Regions from separate parts of the Pollutimonas sp. M17 genome, predicted to be linked through region 2. Evidence: predicted binding sites of a transcription regulator. Region 2 holds the regulator's gene; the other holds the start of a gene.
What was found. Region 2 encodes FNR, which switches genes on or off when oxygen is low (the NO sensors DNR and NnrR bind a similar motif). Its sites were predicted from a motif close to TTGATNNNNATCAA; they were not measured.
Positions count from the first base shown of each region.

Region 1: azu (azurin) is a predicted target of FNR. The motif match lies at 6,446-6,459, and genes of this name have one in related genera.

Region 1 is NZ_CP107548.1:1,886,408-1,896,204, reverse strand. It holds gene OEG81_RS09020 (catalase) at 1-1,299, opposite strand, end outside; gene OEG81_RS09015 (SDR family oxidoreductase) at 1,405-2,397, opposite strand; gene OEG81_RS09010 (DnaJ C-terminal domain-containing protein) at 2,577-3,524, shown strand; gene OEG81_RS09005 (chaperone modulator CbpM) at 3,521-3,853, shown strand; gene OEG81_RS09000 (c-type cytochrome) at 3,876-5,090, opposite strand; partial or broken gene OEG81_RS18155 (c-type cytochrome) at 5,145-5,480, opposite strand; gene OEG81_RS08990 (pirin family protein) at 5,504-6,379, opposite strand; gene azu (azurin) at 6,564-7,013, shown strand; gene OEG81_RS08980 (c-type cytochrome) at 7,058-7,402, opposite strand; gene OEG81_RS08975 (PQQ-dependent sugar dehydrogenase) at 7,389-8,627, opposite strand; gene OEG81_RS08970 (hypothetical protein) at 8,861-9,151, shown strand; gene OEG81_RS08965 (arsenic transporter) at 9,246-9,797, shown strand, end outside.
Region 2 is NZ_CP107548.1:2,266,144-2,275,940, reverse strand. It holds gene OEG81_RS10780 (hypothetical protein) at 1-350, shown strand, start outside; gene ccoS (cbb3-type cytochrome oxidase assembly protein CcoS) at 354-533, shown strand; gene ccoN (cytochrome-c oxidase, cbb3-type subunit I) at 692-2,194, shown strand; gene ccoO (cytochrome-c oxidase, cbb3-type subunit II) at 2,206-2,862, shown strand; gene OEG81_RS10760 (cbb3-type cytochrome oxidase subunit 3) at 2,862-3,035, shown strand; gene ccoP (cytochrome-c oxidase, cbb3-type subunit III) at 3,028-3,951, shown strand; gene ccoG (cytochrome c oxidase accessory protein CcoG) at 3,962-5,461, shown strand; gene OEG81_RS10745 (FixH family protein) at 5,479-5,715, shown strand; gene OEG81_RS10740 (hypothetical protein) at 5,746-6,000, shown strand; gene fnr (fumarate/nitrate reduction transcriptional regulator Fnr) at 6,026-6,754, opposite strand; gene OEG81_RS10730 (LysR family transcriptional regulator) at 6,903-7,832, opposite strand; gene clpB (ATP-dependent chaperone ClpB) at 8,007-9,797, shown strand, end outside.

The DNA.
Region 1 (9,797 bases), 380 kb from region 2:
CACCAAGGTGCCCGGCTGGCTGAAGTCGTCGTCTTCGGCATGCAAGGTGTAGGCGCTGCGCACCATGGTGCTGTCCGTTTCCCAGCCGTCCTCCACCTTGCCGGTGTTGTCGGCCCAGCTGCGGCCTTCGGAGTTGGGCGCGTAGACGGGCTGGCTGCCGCTATGCTCGTAGGCCATCTGTCCGTCGAACATATAGGTGTTCACCGGGACTTTGGGCTTGTTGACCGGCAGTTGATGGAAATTGGCGCCGATGCGATTGCGCTGCGCGTCGTTATAGGCAAAGGCGCGCCCCAGCAGCATCTTGTCGGGCGACAGGCCTATGCCGGGCACCGTGTTGCCCGGTGAAAATGCGGCCTGTTCGATCTGGGCAAAGAAGTTCTCGGGATTTCGATCGAGCGTCATCGTGCCCACTTCAATCAGTGGATAATCCTTGTGCGACCAGGTCTTGGTCAGGTCGAAGGGATTGAAGCGATAGGCCGCGGCCTCTTCATACGGCATGACCTGGACGGACAGCGTCCAGCTTGGATGATCGCCCTTGGCGATGGCCTCGAACAAGTCCCTGCGATGGTAATCGGCATCCAGGCCGGCCATTTCCTTGGCCTGCTCGTTATTGAAGAACTCCATGCCTTGCCGGGTGTGGAAGTGATACTTCACCCAGAACCGGTCGCCCTTGGCATTGATCCACATATACGTGTGCGACCCGTAGCCGTTCATATGGCGCCATGTGCGCGGCAGGCCGCGGTCGCCCATCACGTAGGTCACCTGGTGCGCCGATTCGGGATTGCTGGTCCAGAAATCCCACTGCATGTGGTTGTCGCGCAATCCCGAGTCCGGCAGGCGTTTCTGACTGCGGATGAAATGCGGAAACTTCATCGGGTCGCGCAGGAAAAAGATGGGGGTGTTGTTGCCGACGAGGTCGTAGTTGCCCTCTTCCGTATAGAACTTGAGCGAAAACCCGCGCACATCGCGCCAGGTGTCGGGGCTGCCCGCTTCGCCGGCCACGGTCGAAAACCTTGCCAGCATTTCGGTCTTACAGCCCTTCTGAAACAAGGCGGCCTTCGTGTAGGCGGAGACGTCGGCGGTGGTCTCGAATACGCCGAACGCCCCGGCGCCCTTTGCATGCGGCTGGCGCTCGGGCACCTTCTCGCGATTGAAGTGCGCCATCTGTTCAAGAAAATGAACATCGTGAAGCAAAATCGGCCCGTTCGGGCCCATGGTCAGGGAATTGCGATCGCTGGGCGCAGGCGCTCCAGCTCCGGTGGTTGCGCCGCGCGCAGCCTTGTCATGCGATTCGGCCATAGCTCATCCTCCAAGTCTCGTGGCATTGCCGTGAAGATCCATCCAGGCGATCTGGCGGATTCACTATACATGAGCCGCTTGCCGCCTGTATATGACGCATGGCACCTAACTGCCGGGCGAACCGGTAATCGGCAGCACGATGCCGGTGATATAGCTGGAGCATGCGGCGGACGCCAGGAAAACATAGGCCGGCGAGATTTCCTCGGGCTGCGCGGGCCGGCCCAGAGCCGTTTGACTGCCGAACGACTTGATTTTTTCCGCGGGCTTGTCGGCGGGATTCAGAGGCGTCCATACCGGTCCCGGCGCCACGGCATTGACCCGTATCCCCTTCTTCGCCAGATTGGCGGCCAGAGACATGGTGAATGCATGTATGGCACCCTTCGTCGTGGAATAGTCCAGCAATTGCGGATTGCCGCTAAGGCCTGTGACCGAGCCGGTATTGACGATGGCAGCGCCCTCCTTCAGGTGGTCCAGAGCCGCCCGGGCCATATGGAAGTAGCCGTACACATTGGTGCGCATGGTTTCATCGAAGCGCTCTTCGGTGATGTCCTGGAGCGTGTCGGCATGCTCCTGGAAGGCGGCATTGTTGACCAGGACGTCCAGCTTGCCGAAGGCCTGCACGGTTTGCGCCACCGCCGCGCGGCAGAATTCGGCGTCCTTCACATCCCCGGGAATCAGCAGGCAGCGCTTGCCCTCGGCTTCGACGCAGCGCTGTGTTTCCCTGGCGTCCTCATGCTCATTCAGGTAGACCACGGCGACGTCCGCTCCCTCGCGGGCGAACAGCACCGACACCGCCCTGCCTATGCCTGAATCGCCGCCGGTGACAATCGCCGACAGCCCTTCCAGCTTGCCGCTACCCTTGTAGGCGGGCGCCTGGAATTGCGGCGCGAGCACCAAGTCCTTTTCGTTGCCGGGCTTCTCCAGGTGCTGGGCCGGGAGCGGCGGCTCGGGGTGGTCCCTCGCGCCCGTCTGGACGGCGCCGGAGGACTGGCCTTTGGACTTGCCGGCGTCCTTCTCTTCCTGCTCCCTTTGTATCGCGCGTTGGCGTTCCACGGTCTGGTGGCTACCGCGTTCGTTGCTGTCGTGGTTCTGGCCCATGAAGATCTCCTCGGTTTGAGTGTGTACTGTGGCGATCCCAGCAAATCGCAGGCCCGGCGGATGGCGCTTGGCGCGCGCCGGGCCTGGCAAAAGGGGCTGGCCAAGCCGGCGACTGGGCGCGACAATTGCTGAAGCCGGGGCTTATGCCAGGCCACGTTCTTGCCATAGCGGGAGCTTCAATGAAATATATTGATTACTACCAGGTTCTGGGCCTGGCGCGCGATGCCACCCAAGCCGACATCAAGAAGGCCTACCGCAAGCTGGCCCATCAATACCATCCCGATGTATCCAAGGAAGCGGGCGCGGAGGACAAGTTCAAGCAGGTGGCCGAGGCCTATGCCACCTTGAAGGACCCGGAGAAGCGCGCGGCCTACGACGCCCTGGGCACCCGCCCGGCGGGCGAGGACTTCGTGCCGCCGCGCGAATGGCGCGAGCACTTTCATGAAGCTCCGCAAGACTTCGAGGATGTGGACCTGGCGGACCTTCTCGCCGCCTTCGCAGCCGCCCAGGGCGGCGGGCGGCGAGGCCGTACGGGGCAGCCGCTGCATGGCCAGGATTTCGAGATGGTCTTGCCGGTAAGCCTGGAGCAAGTCTATAGCGGGGCGGAAACCGATATCAGCGTCGCCGTGCCGGATTACGACGCTCAAGGCCTGTTGCACCGCGTGCCCCGGACGTTCAGGGTGCGCATACCGAAGGGCGCGGCCGAGGGCCAGCGGCTGCGGCTGCCGGGCAAAGGCGGCAGCGGCCTGCATGGCGGCAGGCCGGGCGACCTTTACCTGGTCATACAAATAAGCCCGCACAAGCTATACCGCCTGGACAAACAGGATCTATATCTCGACCTGCCCTTGAGCCCGTGGGAAGCGGTGCTGGGAGGAACGGTTCAGGTGCCTACCCTGGGCGGCCCGGTCGAAATGACCATACCGCCGGGCACGGTGGCCGACCGCAAGCTGCGCCTGGCAAAAAGAGGCATGCCGGGCGCCAATGGCACACAGGGCGACCTGTATGCCGCCGTGCGCATCGACGTGCCGCACACACCCACCGAACAGGAACGCGAACTGTTCAGCCAACTGGCCGCGGTCTCGGGATACGACCCGCGCGCCCAACTGAATGCAGGGAAACAGCCATGACTATCCGCACTGTTGAAGCCGTATGGTTGAACACATCCGATATCTGCTCGCTGGAGCACATCATCGAGGTGTCGGGACTCGCCCGCGACGATATCCTGGACCTGGTCGAAACCGGCATCCTGACTCCTTCGAACGACGATCCAGGCAATTATTTCTTTCATACCGAATGCGTCGTCGTGGCGCGTACGGCTCGCCGCCTGCGCGACGATTTCGAGCTGGACGCTCATGGGCTGGCACTGGCCATGAAGCTGCTCGATCGCATTCAGGGTCTGGAGAGCGAACTGGCCAGCCTGCGCAGCCGCGTCCACCCCTTTGTCCGGCGTGGCTAAGGCCGGATCCCGGGCGCGAAAATTACTTGCGCAGCGAACCTCCGGGCGGCGGCGCCGCGGAACCCAGGACGTGGCCGTTGACGGTCTGGCCATACAAATCGGTTTGCGCATCGTGGTATTTTTGCTGAGTCTCGGCCAGCGACCCGGTGTATCGAGGATCTTGCGGCCTTTCGTGCGCATTCATGTAATAGGCCACATCCCAGGCTTCCTGGTCGGTCAGGACATCCATGCCGCCCAGCGGCATATTCGCCTTGATGAAGGCCGCGGCCGTCGGAACGCTATGCATGCCGGCGCCCCAGTTGAAGGAATTGTCGCCCCACAAAGCGGGAAATACCATTTTCCCCTGTGCTTTTTGCCCCGCGCCATCGGCTCCGTGGCATAGCACACAGTTCTTTTGAAACACCTTCTGGCCACGCAGGTAGTCCGGGGCCTGGGCCGCTGCGGGCAGGCGCTTGAACCCCTGCCCTTCCAACTTGACGCCGGTGGGCGCGCCTTTGGCCATCCAGTACATATAACTTTCCAGCGCAACGATGGTTTCGCTGTCCGCGGGCGGCATGGCGCCGTTCATGCTGTAGGCGAAACAGCCTTGCAGACGCTCGGCCAATGTATTGACATGCCCGTTCTTGGAGCGGTAGGCCGGATACATGACATAAGCCGCCCACATGGGCGATGCGTCTTTGCGCCTGCCGGCATCCATATGGCAGCTGACGCAATTAAGGCTGTTGCCCACGAACTTACCGGCATGTTCTCCGGTGCGAAGAAAAATATCCTGACCCTGCCGCACGACTTTGCCGAACTCATTGTCGGGGATGGCATCGGCGGGCGGCGGCGCAAATCCGCTGGGCGGCGCTCCGCTGGAGCGCTCCGCGGGGGATGGCGCGGCGCCGGCTGAAGAAATGGGGGCTTTCTCGCTATTGGCTGCGGTACCGGACGGCTGGCCGGCGGCCGTTGGGGGCAGTTGCGCGAAATAGGCCGCCGCGGCGGAAATCTGCTGCGCATCCATGCGCGCCGCGATGTCGCCCATCAGGCCTTGAGGCCCCGGCGGGCGCTGCCCGGCCTTCCAGGCGGTCAGTTGCGCCTGAAGATAGGCTGCGGGCTGCCCGGCCAGGGCGGGAAAGTCGGCGCCGACGCCGATGCCGCCCGGGCCATGGCATTGAATACAGGCGGGAATGACTTTGCTCCAGTCGCCGCGATTGGCCAGCCAGGCGCCGGGGTCTCCCGCTGGATACGTATCCACATGGCCGGCGAGCGATTCCTTGTCGAATGGCGCCGGCAACTGCGAATAATAGGCGGCAAGCGCCTTGATCTGGCTGGCGTCCAGCCCTTTGGCGATGGGACCCATGATGGGGCTGGCCCGCTGGCCGTCCGCAAAATCCCTTAGCTGGCTTTCCAGGTAGGCGGCTCCCTGCCCCGCCAGGTAAGGAAAGCCGGCCGCTGCCATGCCTTCGCCTTTCGCGCCATGGCAGCTCGTACAGGCGGGAACGCCGGGCAAGCCCGCGCCGGCCAGCGATTGCCCCGACTCGGCCAAGCTGGCGCCTGCTGCATATGCGGGCCAGGAGAGCAGCAAGGCCGTACAGGCCGATGCCAAGCGGGTGCCGATGAATGGCGTGCGGATCCGGTTGGGCATGCGTTTTCCTTTATCGTGGATTATCAGGCGGCGGCCTGCGGCAAGGGAATGAATTCGGCATTATCCTGTGTCGGCAAGGCAATGCGGCCGGCGGTCCAGTCCGCCTTGGCCTGTTCGATGCGGTCCTTGCGCGAAGAAACGAAATTCCACCAGATATGGCGGGCGCCCAGGGGTTCGCCGCCCAGCAGCATGATCCGCGTGGCCTCCAGGGCGACAAGGTATGGCGTCCCGCCCGCCGAAAAGACCGCCATCTGGCCCGGCCGGTATTGGGCTCCGTCGATCTCGATGCGGCCCAGCGCCACGTAGACTGCGCGTTCCGTGTATCCGGCGGGCAGCTCGAGCTTCGCGCCTGCCTGAAGTTCCACATGCAGGTAGAAAAGCGGCGAATGGGTTTTGGCGGGGCTGTCCATGCCATACGCGCTGCCGGCGATGATGCGGCCCGTGATGCCTGCGTCGGTGAACTGAGGCAGTGTTTCGGCTGCGTAGTGGGCGAAAGCCGGATCGTCTTCTTCGTTGCCCTCGGGCAAGGCAACCCAGGCCTGAATGCCGTCGATGCGGCCGCCGTCCTGGCGCATGCCATCGAAACGTTCGGAATGGCTGATTCCCGAGCCCGCCGTCATCCAGTTCAATGCGCCCGGCAGGATGGCCTGCTCGACACCCAGGCTGTCGCGGTGAGTCATCTGGCCTTCGAACAGATAGGTCACGGTGGACAGGCCGATATGCGGATGCGGACGCACATCCGTTTGCATGGGTACCGGCGCCGGCAGGTCGTGCGGACCCATGCGGTCGAAGAAAATGAAGGGCCCCACCATCCGCCGCTGCCGGAAAGGCAGGACGCGGCCGACTTCGAAGCCTCCGCCGATGTCATGGATACGGGTATCGATAATCTGGTCGAGCATCGGGATGACCTTTGTGTCGAAGTGTGTTGGCGGCTGGCAGTCCGACTGGGGAAAACCCGTATCGATTTGACCTGGATCAAGACGCGTGCCACGATTAGGCGCTTAAATGAGAAGCATAGGGCATTGCAGCATCCCCGACAACAATGCCGATTTTTGTTCCACTCGTTTCCTGGAGATCATCCCCATGTTAGTCAAAGCCACCTTCGCCGCCCTGCTTTCGATCATGGCCGTACCCGCCATGGCTGCGCAATGCGAAGCCACCATCGAAAGCAATGACGCCATGCAGTTCAACACCAAGGAAATGACGGTGGACAAAAGCTGCAAGGAATTCACGGTGCACCTGAAGCACGTCGGCCAGTTGCCCAAGGCCGCCATGGGCCATAACTGGGTGCTGACCAAGGAAGCCGACAAGCAAGGCGTCGCCACCGACGGCATGGCCGCCGGCCTGGACAAGGACTATGTAAAAGAAGGCGACGCCCGCGTCATCGCCCATACCAAAGTCATAGGCGGCGGCGAGTCGGCGTCGGTCACTTTCGACACCGCGAAACTGGCGGCCGGCGAAAACTATGCCTTCTTCTGCTCTTTCCCCGGGCATTGGGCCATCATGACCGGCACGCTGAAACTGGCCGGCTGATTACTCCCGCACCACCCGCCCTTCCATCGTGAAGGGCGGGCGCTCTATGGCTGCTTTACAGTGATTTCGATGCTCTGGTAGTAAGCCGCGAGATTCTCGATGTCGGCATCCGACAGGCCGGCCGCCATCATGGTCATCATTTCGTTCTTCCGCGCGCCCGACTTGAAGTCGCGCAAGGCCTTGGCCAGGTAGATTTCGCTCTGGCCGGCAAGATTGGGCGCATCGGGCAAGGTCGCAATGCCGTTGGCGCCGTGGCAGACGGCGCACTGCGCCGCTTTGGCCCGTCCCGCCGCCACATCGGCCGCCGTGGAACGGGCTGCCGGCACGAGCAGCAGCAAGCCCGCCAATCCTCCCGCCATGCGTTTCAGAACCGGCTTACTCGCCCTCATACGAGATCCGGTAGATGGCGCCGGCATAGTCGTCCGACACGAGCAGGGAGCCATCGGGCAGCACCGCCACATCGACCGGCCGGCCCAGATACTCGTTGTTCGACGTCAGCCAGCCATCGGCGAACACCTCGGTCTTGTCGGCCGTGCCGTCCTCCTTCAGGCTGGTGAACATCACGCGCGCGCCTATCGGCGTGGTCCGGTTCCACGAACCGTGCTGCGCCGAGAAAATGCCGCCCCGGTATTTTTCGGGGAACATCTTGCCGCTGTAGAAAGTCAGCCCGAGATCGGCCGCATGCGCGTCCATTTCGACTTGCGGGAATATGACATTCGCGGGCTCCGGATCGTCCTTGTACTCCACGGTCCGCGTATGCCCGCCGCCATAGATGGGGAAGCCGAAGTCCTGGCCGGCCTCGGTCGCGCGGTTCAGCTCTCCGGCGGGCTTGTCGTCGCCCATGCCGTCGACCTGGTTGTCGGTGAACCACAAGGTCTGGTCTTTCGGGTTGAAATCCAGGCCCACCGAATTGCGCACGCCGTGCGCGAAGACTTCGCGGTTCTTGCCGTCGACGTCCATGCGGATGATGCCCATCATGCCCACTTTGCCGTAGGGCTCCAGCTTTTCCCTGGGCGGCACGTTGAACGGGTTGCCCATGGTGATGTACAGCTTCTTGTCCGGGCCGATGCGGCAGGTCCGCGCGCCGTGATTGAAGCTCTCGTCGGCCACCGGAATCAGTTCTCCCTGGGGCACGACGACTCCGGCCGCCACGTCGGGGCCTTCGTTGAAAAACTCCGCGGCGGGAAACACCAATACCCGATTGTGCTCGACGCTATACAGGAAGCCGTCGGGCGAGAAGCACAGGCCGTTTGGAACCTTCAGCGCAACCGAGGGGGCAAAACGCCTGACGTCGTCGGCGACCCGTCTTTTGCTCCTGTCGGTCACCGTCCAGATACTGGTCTTGCGGGTACCGACGAAAACGACGCCGGTGGACGGCCCCACGGCCATGTGCCGCGCATCGGGAACGATGGCATACAGGGCGATCTTGAAGCCTGGGGGCAGTTTTATGTTCTTCAGGTTCTCCTTGATGGAGTCGGGGCCGGGCCCCGTCTGCGGCACGGGCGGGATATCCAGCGATGCGCCCGTGGTGCTCATGTTCATCAATTTCTGGACGTTATCCTGCGCCTGCGCGCCACCTGCCGCGACGCCGAAGGCAAGACCGGCAGCGATCATTGATAATCGTTTTCCGATGTTCATGTTGTCTCTCCCGTATTATCGAGGTTATGGTGCCATGCTCTCCGGCAAGCGATTCGATGCTACTCCCAATCGCTTTTCTTGCACTCGGTTATTCGGCTTACGCGGGCGTCCCGCGCGTTTATTTTGCAAGCAAAGTTAACTGGTGCCCGGGCTTATAATTCCGCGATGGCGATATCGATGTGCGCCATGGAACCTTGCCGTGGAATCCCATGAAGAAAACCGATCTGGAAAAGAACAAAGCACTGAAGATAGTCGAGAAAATGAAGAAGGGAAGCACCCCTGCCCGCTACTCCGCCGCCTCCGGCGCGGCGCCGCTGGATCGCCGCGAGCAGCGCAAGCTGGACCAAGCACGCGGCCTGGTATCCTTTCCCCTGAAGCTCAAGGAAGAAATCATCCACGAGATCCGCAAGCGCGCGCAGGAACAGGGCGCCGACGTCAACGACGTGGTGAACGGCTTGCTGGAAAAGGCCCTGGCCGGCACGGCGGACGCGACCCCTTAACAAACCGGAACTGGGCGGAAGCGTTACTGTTTTTCGCTTTCTGTTCAATCGGGTAACAGCCGCTCGGCCCGCCGTCCTCTTCTTTTTCCGCATCATGCCCCTCGCCGCGCTCATATTCCTTGCAACCCTCATATTGGTCATCTGGCAGCCGCGCGGCCTGAACATAGGATGGAGCGCCTCGATCGGCGCCTTGCTGGCGCTGGCCTGCGGAGTCGTCAGCCCGTCCGACATCCCCCTGGTCTGGAGCATAGTCTGGAATGCCACCGCCACCTTCATCGCCATCATCGTCATCAGCCTCGTCCTGGATGAGGCCGGATTCTTCGAATGGGCGGCGCTGCATGTGGCGCGCTGGGGCCGAGGGCGCGGGCGGCTGCTCTTTGCACTGACCGTCCTTCTGGGGGCCGCTGTATCGGCGCTGTTCGCGAACGATGGCGCGGCGCTGATTCTCACGCCCATCGTCATGGCCATGCTGCTGGCGCTGGGGTTTACGCCCGCGGCGACACTTGCCTTCGTGATGGCCGCGGGCTTCATCGCCGATACGGCCAGCCTGCCGCTGCTCATATCCAATCTGGTCAACATCGTGTCGGCCGACTTCTTCGGCATTACCTTTGCCCGCTACGCGGCGGTCATGGCGCCGGTCAATGTC
Region 2 (9,797 bases):
TGGTGGCCCTGCTGGTCATGAGCTGCCCTTGCGCCATGGCGATGTCCGTACCCACGGCCGTGGCCGCGGCGCATGCCGGCCTTTCCGCCGTACCCGCCCGCAGCGAGGACGAGGTGCTGCGCCTGATCCAGGCGGCGGGACGGGTTGCGCGGCAGAACCTGTACGGCTCCGTGGCCTGGCATCTTTTGATGGTGCCCCTGGCCGCGGCGGGGTGGGTGGCCCCCTGGCTGGCGGCCATCAGCATGCTGCTGTCCTCGCTGGCGGTGGCGGCAAACTCCTGGCGCCTGTTCCGGCGGCAGACCCGCCAGGCGCCGACCGTCGCCTGGCAGGGCGCGGCCATGGAAGGCTGAACCGTGGAAGCCTCTCTGTTTCTGCTGCTGCCGATCTCGCTTCTGGCGGTGATCGCCATCGGGGCCGCTTTCTGGTGGGCCATTTTTGCCGGCCAGTTCGACGATGCCAACGAGGCGGCGCAAGCCATCCTCCTGGACGACGACAGTCCCGAAGGTCAGCGGGCGGGCGAAAAGAACACCTAGCTGGAATCGGTGTGTCGGTAGGAATGTTATCCAAAGTGTGGTGCGGAAACGTCAGCGGCAAGACGACTGGGTCCATCTTGATGCAGATCAAAGAGGGCTTGGGCTCGTTGCGCCATCATGCTGGCGTCTCATATTGTTTATTTGTTTAGGGGAAGCTCATGGGCACTTCCGATGCTATCGGAAATCAGGCTGAAACCTTCAACTATGGTGTCGTCAGGCAATTCACGATTGCCACCATAGTCTGGGGGGTGGTCGGCATGGCGGTCGGGGTACTGATCGCGGCGCAACTCATCTGGCCGGAACTCAATTTCAACACGCCGTGGCTCAGCTACGGCCGTCTGCGCCCATTGCATACGAACGGGGTGATCTTCGCCTTCGGCGGCAGTGCCTTGTTCGCCACGTCCTACTACGTGGTGCAGCGCACCTGTCAGGTGCGGCTGTTCAGCGACAAGCTGGCCGCCTTCACCTTCTGGGGATGGCAGGCCGTATTGGTGGGGGCGGTCATCACCCTGCCCATGGGCTTCACCAGCACCAAGGAATACGCCGAACTCGAATGGCCGCTGGACATCCTGATCGCCCTGGTCTGGATCACCTACGCCGTGGTGTTCTTCGGCACCATCGCCAAGCGCCGGGTCCGGCACATCTACGTGGCGAACTGGTTCTTCGGGTCCTACATCCTGACCATCGCCGTCCTGCATATTTTCAATAATCTTGAAATGCCGGTTTCATGGTGGAAGTCGTATTCCATCTATGGCGGCGTGCAGGACGCCATGGTGCAGTGGTGGTACGGCCATAACGCCGTGGGCTTCTTCCTGACCACCAGCTTCCTGGGCATGATGTACTACTTCGTGCCCAAGCAGGCCGAACGCCCCATTTACTCGTACCGCCTGTCCATCGTGCACTTCTGGGCGCTGGCCTTCACCTATATGTGGGCGGGCCCCCATCACCTGCTGTATACCTCCTTGCCCGACTGGACGCAGTCGCTGGGGATGGCCCTGTCGCTCATCCTGCTGGCGCCTTCCTGGGGCGGCATGATCAACGGCATCATGACTCTGTCGGGCGCCTGGCACAAGCTGCGCACCGACCCCATCCTGAAATTCCTGGTCGTGGCCCTGTCCTTCTACGGCATGTCCACCTTCGAGGGCTCGATGATGTCCATCCGCACCGTCAATGCCTTGTCGCATTACACCGACTGGACGGTGGGCCACGTGCATTCGGGCGCGCTGGGCTGGGTCGCCATGATCACCTTCGGATCCTTCTACTACATGATTCCCCGCCTTTACGGGCGCAGCGCCATGGCCAGCATGAAGCTGGTCGAGCTGCACTTCTGGATGGCGACGCTGGGCGTGGTCCTGTACATCAGCTCGATGTGGATCGCCGGCGTCATGCAGGGCCTGATGTGGCGCGCCACCGGCGCCGACGGCACCTTGACCTACAGCTTCGTCGAGGCGGTCAAGGCCACCTATCCCTTCTATGTCATCCGCTTGCTCGGTGGCCTGTGCTTCCTGTCGGGCATGGGCGTGATGGCCTGGAATACCTGGATCACCGTCAAGGGGCAGCCCAAAGTGAATCCCGTCGTCTATAAACGCAGTCCGGATCCGGTCGATCCCGCGCTGCTCGGCCCCGCGTCCGCCACGGCGGCGACGACGGGCATGGCTTGAGGAGAACCCGCATGTCCAAGAAAACCGCCGGTTTTTCCCACAAGCTGATCGAAACCAACGTCGGCCTGCTGATCATCCTGAGCATCGTGGTGATCTCCTTCGCGGGTCTGGTGCAGATCGTCCCCTTGTTCTTCCAGCATTCGACCACGGCGCCGGCCCCGGGCGTGCAGCCCTACGAGCCGCTCAACCTCATCGGCCGTGACGTCTACATACGCGAGGGATGCGTGGGCTGCCATTCGCAGCAGATCCGCATGCTCAGCTCCGAGGTGCTGCGCTACGGCCCTTATTCGCTGGCCGGCGAATCCACCTACGACTACCCCTTCCTGTGGGGTTCCAAGCGCACCGGCCCCGACCTGGCGCGGGTCGGCCAGCGCTATTCCGACGACTGGCACCGCGTGCACCTGCGCAATCCGCGTGACGTGGTGAAAGAGTCCAACATGCCCGCCTATCCCTGGCTGCAGCACAATCGGGTCGATCAGGAGAACGTCCAGGACCGCATGCGCGCGCTGCGCAAGCTGGGCGTGCCCTATACCGACGAGCAGATCCAGAAGGCGCCCGAGCAGTTGAAGGGCAAGACCGAAGAGGACGCCCTGGTGGCGTATCTGCAGGGCCTGGGCGTGGCCGGCCGCGAGGCGGCCGCCAAGGCGGTTTCCGAAGGAGCGCTGTAATGGCTATCGTCAATGGAATTGCAACAATCATCGCCATGCTGACCTTCCTGGGCATCGTATGGTGGGCTTACTCACGCGGCCGGGCCGACGCGAACCGGGAAGCATCGCTGCTGCCTTTCGCCATGCCCGATGAACGCTCGACGGATAAAAATGCAGGGGGCTCGCATGAGTGACTTCGTCAGTAGCTTCTGGAGCTACTTCATCGCCATCATCGCCATCGGCGGGATCGTCTTTTGCCTTTGGCTGCTGTTCACCCAGCGCGCCTGGCTGAAGAAGACCGTGCCTCAGGTCGAGGACACCGGACACGTCTGGGACGGCGACCTGACCGAGCTGAACACGCCGGTGCCGCGATGGTGGACGGTGTTCTACATAGGGCTGTGCGTCATTGCCCTGGGCATGCTGTTCCTGTATCCCGGCCTGGGCAGCTACGAGGGCACTCTGGGCTATACCGCGGCCAGGCAGGTCAAGGCGCAGCAAGAGGCCATGAACGAGCAGATCCGGCCGGTATACGCCCGCTACAAGGAAATGCCGATCACCGAGGTGGCCCACGACGAGCAGGCCCGCGAAATCGGGCAGCGGCTGTTCCTGAACAACTGTGCGCAATGCCATGGTTCGGATGCCCGGGGCAGCGGCAACTTCCCCAACCTGGCCGATGGCGACTGGCTGTACGGCGGCGCGCCCGAACAGATCCTGCAAACCATCACCAAGGGCCGGCACGGCATGATGCCCGCCTGGAAGTCGTCCATCAAGCCGGCCGAGGCCGCCGACATCGCCCAATACGTGCGTTCCCTGTCGGGCCTGGCCAGCGATCCGCTGCGCGTCGTGCCGGGCAAGCGCGGCTTCGAGACCTTCTGTGTCGCCTGCCACGGCGTCGAAGGCAAGGGCAACACCGCCCTGGGTGCGCCGAACCTGACCGACAATGTCTGGCTCTATGGCAGCTCCGAGGCGTCCATCGTGGACACCATCCTGAACGGACGCGAGAACCGCATGCCGGCGCAGGAAGGCATTCTGACCGAGGACCAGATCCGCATGCTTACCGCATGGGTATGGGGCTTGTCCAATCAGGGAACCAGCACAGCAGCGAAATAAAAGGCCACACATGAGCAGCGAACCACCCGTCAATCCGACCACGCAAACATCCGCGGCGGCGCCCGCCTGGCAGCCGCCCCGCGTATCCAGGGTCGGGGGTGGCGCTTCTCCGCAGGTCGAGAAGGCGCTGTCCGACGTGCGCAGCAAGATCTACCCGCGCTCGGTGTCGGGCATCTTCGCGCGCTGGCGCATCGTCATGGTGTTCGTGACGCAATTGATCTTCTACGGACTGCCCTGGCTGCAATGGAACGGCCGCCAGGCCGTATTGTTCGATCTGGCCGCGCGCAAGTTCTACATCTTCGGCATGGTGCTGTGGCCGCAGGACGTCATCTACCTGGCCGTCCTGCTGGTGGTTTCGGCCTTCGCCCTGTTCCTGTTCACCGCGATGGCGGGGCGCCTGTTCTGCGGCTATGCCTGTCCGCAAACGGTCTATACCGAAATCTTCATGTGGGTCGAGCGGCGCATCGAGGGCGACCGGCTGGCGCGCATCCGCCTGGACGAGCAACCCTGGACATGGCGCAAGATACGCCTGAAGGCATCCAAGCACATCGTCTGGCTGCTGATCGCCTGGTGGACGGGCTCCACCTTCATCGGCTATTTCGCGCCCATACGCGAACTGGGCATGGGCCTGCTGACCCTGTCCCTGGGGCCGTGGCAGTGGTTCTGGATGGTGTTCTACGCCTTCGCGACCTGGGGCAACGCGGGCTTCATGCGTGAAGCCGTCTGCAAATACATGTGCCCCTATGCGCGCTTCCAGAGCGTGATGGTCGACGACGACACCTTCGTGGTGACCTACGACCATGTGCGCGGTGAGCCCAGGGGCGGACGCTCGCGCCGCATCGACCACAAGGAAGCCGGCATGGGCGACTGCGTCGATTGCAGCCTGTGCGTGCAGGTTTGCCCCACCGGCATCGACATCCGCGACGGCCTGCAATACATGTGCATAGGCTGCGGCGCCTGTGTCGACGCCTGTGATCAGGTCATGGAAAAAATGGATTATCCCAAAGGCCTGATCCGATATACCTCCGGGCGCGCCATCGCCGACGGCATGACGCAAAGCCAGGTCCGCAAGCGCATGCTGCGGCCGCGGGTGCTGGCTTACTCCTTCATATTGGGGTTGATCGTCATTGGCTTCGTGGTGTCGCTGGCCACGCGCACGAACCTGCGCATGGACGTCATCCGCGACCGGGGCGTACTGGGCCGCGAAGTGGCGGGCGGCATGATAGAGAACGTTTATCGCCTGCAGTTCATCAACACGTCCGAGTCGCCGGTCGAGCTGACCCTGGGCGCCAGCGGTCTGCCCGAGCTGTCCATCATGACGGCCGACCATGGCGCGACCACAGTCCACGTCGATCCGGCGTCGAACCGGCTGGTGCCCATCGTGGTACGGGCGCCGGCCGGCAAGGTCGACGCGGGCCTGCACGATATCGAGCTCACCGTGGTGGGCAGCTATGGCGAGGAAGGCGAAACGACCGTCGTCGAGCGTTCCAGCTTTTTTGTGCCAAAATGATTCCAGGAGGCAGCACCATGTCCGACACCCAACCCACTGGCGCGAATGGGCCCGAAAACAGCAGCAAGCCCTGGTGGCGGGAGCCCTGGCCATGGATACTCATGGCCGGCCCGGCGGCGGCCGTCGTTGGCTGTATCATTACCATTGTGCTGGCGGTGCAGAATTTTGGGGATCAGGCCATTACCGACGGGGGCGTCAAGCGCGGCCTGGTCGTCAGCAAGCAAACCCAGACTCCGCCGCCTTCAAAACCTTAGGCAAGCAAAAGAATACGACGGGAGACCTTTATGCGGTGGCGTTCATTGATGTGGATTTTATGGCCTTCGTTCCTGGTGGGCGCGGCCACCAGTGCAGCGGTATTCGCCATGGTCGATCCCCTGGATATCGCCTTTTTCGGCTATATGGAAGCTACTCGCCAGCAAGTGTATGCGGGGGGATTCTTTCTTTTCTGGCTGATGGCCGCCTTGTCCAGCGCCCTGAGCCTGCACCTGGCGCCTCGCGGCCAGCTGGTCGACGAGTTCGGCGATCCCATAGAGCAATAACCGCCGCGTAGCGGCGGGGCGGCCCTCAGCCGCAGTCGGTGCCGGCCAGCGCCTGCAGATTGCGCATGTCCAGGATGTGGACCTCGCGTTGCTGGACCCGGATCAGCCCCTCCCGCGCAAAGCGGGAAAACAGACGGCTGACGGTCTCCAGGGTCAGGCCCAGGTAGTTGCCGATTTCCTCGCGGCTCATGCGCAGGATGAATTCACTGGCCGAATAGCCCAGCACAACCAGCCTTTGCGACAGGTTCACCAGGAAGGCGGCCAGCCTTTGCTCGGACCGCAGGGCGCCCAGGGCCATGATCAGATGGTGCGAACGGCTGATTTCCTTGCTCATGAGCCGCCGGAACTGTTGCTGCAGCACTGGAAGATGCTGCGACAGCTGGTCCATTTCGTCTATGCGTATGACACAGACTTCGGTATCTTCCAGCGCGATGGCGTGGGATACATGGGTGTTGTCCAGCAGGCCGTCCATGCCCAGGATCTCGCCGGGCAGCAGGAAGCCGGTGATCTGCACCTGGCCGGAGGAATCCTCCAGCTGGGTCTTCAGGGAGCCCGACCGGATGCCGTACACCGCTTCGGTCTTGTCGCCCAGGCGGAACAGGGCACTCCCCTTGGGGATGCGGATGCGTTCCTTGACCAATTCATCCAGCTTGGCGACATCATTGCGCGGCATGCCCAGCGGCAGGCATATTTCGCTGAGCATGCAAGTGGAACAGCGCGTCGAATTGGGAGTAACAGGAATTTTTTTCTGCATTCAATCGTCCTCGTGGGCGAGGAAGTAAGGTTCGGCGGCCAGCTAAGGGCCGTATGCTTCATTGTAAGCTTTCAGTCAGGGAGACTGGCGCATCCCTTGCCATGACATGCATCAAGTATACGGTAGCGGGCTTTTAATCCCTTGCTTGTCACCTGAGTGTGGTTTTTTCGCCAGTGGGATTCCAGTAGGCGGGCGATGCATAGCGCGCCTTGACCATGTCGATGAACAGGCGTACACGCAGGGGCAGGTGCTTGCGTTCGGGCAGCATGGCGAAAATGCCGTTGGCCGGGGCCGCGTAGTCGTCCAGCACGCTGATCAGGCGCCCCTCGGCCAGGTCCTCCTGGACTTCCCACAAAGAACGCCAGGCCAGCCCGATGCCGGCCAGCGTCCACTGATGCAGCACCGATCCGTCGCTGCAGGCCATATTGCCCTTGACGCGCACGGCGCGCAGTTCCCCGTCCTGCCTGAGCAGCCACCCCCGGGCCTGATTGCCCTGGTTGCCGAAAGACAGGCAGTTGTGCTGCGCCAGATCGTCGGGCGTATTGGGGCGGCCGTATTCCTGCAGGTAGGACGGAGCGGCGACGATGACGCGTTTGTTGTCGGCCAGGCGCAATCCGACGATCTGGGAATCGTCCAGTTCGCCCAGGCGGATGGCGCAGTCGTAGCGTTCTTCGATGAGATCGACCAGGCGGTCGCTGAGGTCGAGGGTGACGGTGACCTCGGGGTAGGCGGCGACGAACTCGGGTATCAGCGGCGCCACGTGGCGCCGCCCGAAGCCCGCCGGCGCGCTGACGCGCAAATGCCCGCTGGGCCGTATGCTGCCCTGTGAAATGCGCGATTCAGCGTCATTCAGTTCGCGCAGGATGCGCTGCGCCTCTTCGAACAGTTCGGCGCCTTCCGAGGTCAGGGACAGGCGGCGGGTGGAGCGCGCCAGAAGCTTGATGCCCAGGCGCGCTTCAAGCGAGCTGATGCGCCGGCCCATCATTGCCGGGGCGATGCCTTCGGCCCGGGCGGCGGCCGACAGGCTGCCCAGTGTCGCAACGGCCACGAAGCTTTCGAGTTGTTTGAATTTGTCCATGCTGGCGTGTCAGGTAGGCGGCCAGTCAGTGCGGGGCCGGGCCAAGTGCAATAGTATCAGCATGGGGAACGCCTTCGGTCCGCGGCGGCCGCAAACGCCCTTGAAAATGCCTGTTCCGGCCGCACATATTCACTATTCGAGCACATGCTCTCCCATTTCAGTGAAAACCATATTATGCGATACGATAAATTGACGACGAAGTTCCAGCAGGCCCTTGCCGACGCGCAAAGCCTGGCCGTGAAGCACGATAATCAGTATATCGAGCCGGCCCACGTCCTGGCGGCCCTGCTGGCCGATACGGACAGCGGTGCGGCCAGCCTGCTGGCGCGCGCCGGCGTGGCGGCCAACCGCCTGGGGCCGGCCTTGAACACGCAGATCGAAAGCTTCCCCCAGGTGCAGGGCGCCGAGGGCAATATCCAGGCCAGCCGCGATTTGCAGGCGGCGCTGGCGCGCACCGACAAAGAGGCCTCGAACCGGGGCGATACCTATATTGCCAGCGAACTCTTCCTGCTGGCCATGTCCGACGACAAGGGCGAAACCGGCCGGCTCCTGCGCGAGTCGGGCCTGCAGCGCAAGGCGCTGGAAGCCGCCATCGAGGCGGTGCGCGGCGGCGCGTCGGTATCCGACTCCGAAGGCGAATCCAACCGCGAGGCCTTGTCCAAGTACACCACCGACCTGACCGAGCGCGCCCGCCAGGGCAAGCTGGACCCGGTGATCGGCCGCGACGACGAAATCCGCCGTTCCATACAGATATTGCAGCGACGCACCAAGAACAACCCTGTGCTCATCGGCGAGCCGGGCGTGGGCAAGACGGCCATCGTCGAAGGGCTGGCGCAGCGCATCGTCAACAACGAGGTGCCCGAGACCCTGAAGGGCAAGCGGGTATTGTCCCTGGACATGGCGGCCTTGCTGGCCGGCGCCAAGTATCGGGGCGAATTCGAAGAGCGGCTGAAGGCGGTCCTGAAGGAGCTTTCCCAGGACGACGGGCAGACCATCGTCTTCATCGATGAATTGCACACCATGGTCGGCGCGGGCAAGGCCGAGGGCGCGATGGACGCCGGCAACATGCTCAAGCCCGCCCTGTCGCGCGGCGAACTGCATTGCATAGGCGCGACCACGCTGGACGAATACCGCAAGTACATCGAGAAGGATGCCGCGCTGGAACGCCGCTTCCAGAAGGTCTTCATCAACGAGCCCGATGTCGAATCCACCATTGCCATCCTGCGCGGCCTTCAGGAGCGCTATGAACTGCACCATGGCGTAGCCATTACCGATCCGGCCATCGTGGCGGCGGCCGAGCTCTCCAACCGCTACATCACCGACCGCTTCCTGCCCGACAAGGCCATCGACCTGATCGACGAGGCGGCGGCCCGCATCCGCATGGAAATCGATTCCAAGCCCGAGGTCATGGACAAGCTGGATCGCCGCATCATCCAATTGAAGATCGAGCGCGAAGCGGTCAACAAGGATACGGATGAAGGTTCGCAGCGCCGGCTGAAGGCCATCGAAGACGAGCTCCTGAAGCTGCAGCGCGAGTACAACGACTTCGAGGAAATCTGGAAGGCCGAGAAGGCCGCGGTGCAGGGCTCGCAGGCGATCAAAGAGGAGATCGAACGCACGCGCGCCGAGATGGCCGAGCTGCAGCGCAAGGGCCAGTTCGACAAGCTGGCCGAGCTGCAGTACGGCAAGCTGCCCGAGCTGGAAGGCCGTTTGCAGGCCGCCGAGGCGGGCCAGCAGGAAGCCGGCGCGTCGGAGCATCCCCGCCTTTTGCGCACGCAGGTGGGAGCCGAGGAAATCGCGGAAGTCGTATCGCGGGCGACCGGCATACCCGTGGCCAAGATGATGCAGGGCGAGCGCGACAAGCTGCTGAAGATGGAGGATTTCCTGCACGAGCGGGTGGTGGGCCAGAACGAGGCCGTCAGCCTGGTGGCCGACGCGATACGCCGTTCCCGCGCCGGGCTGTCG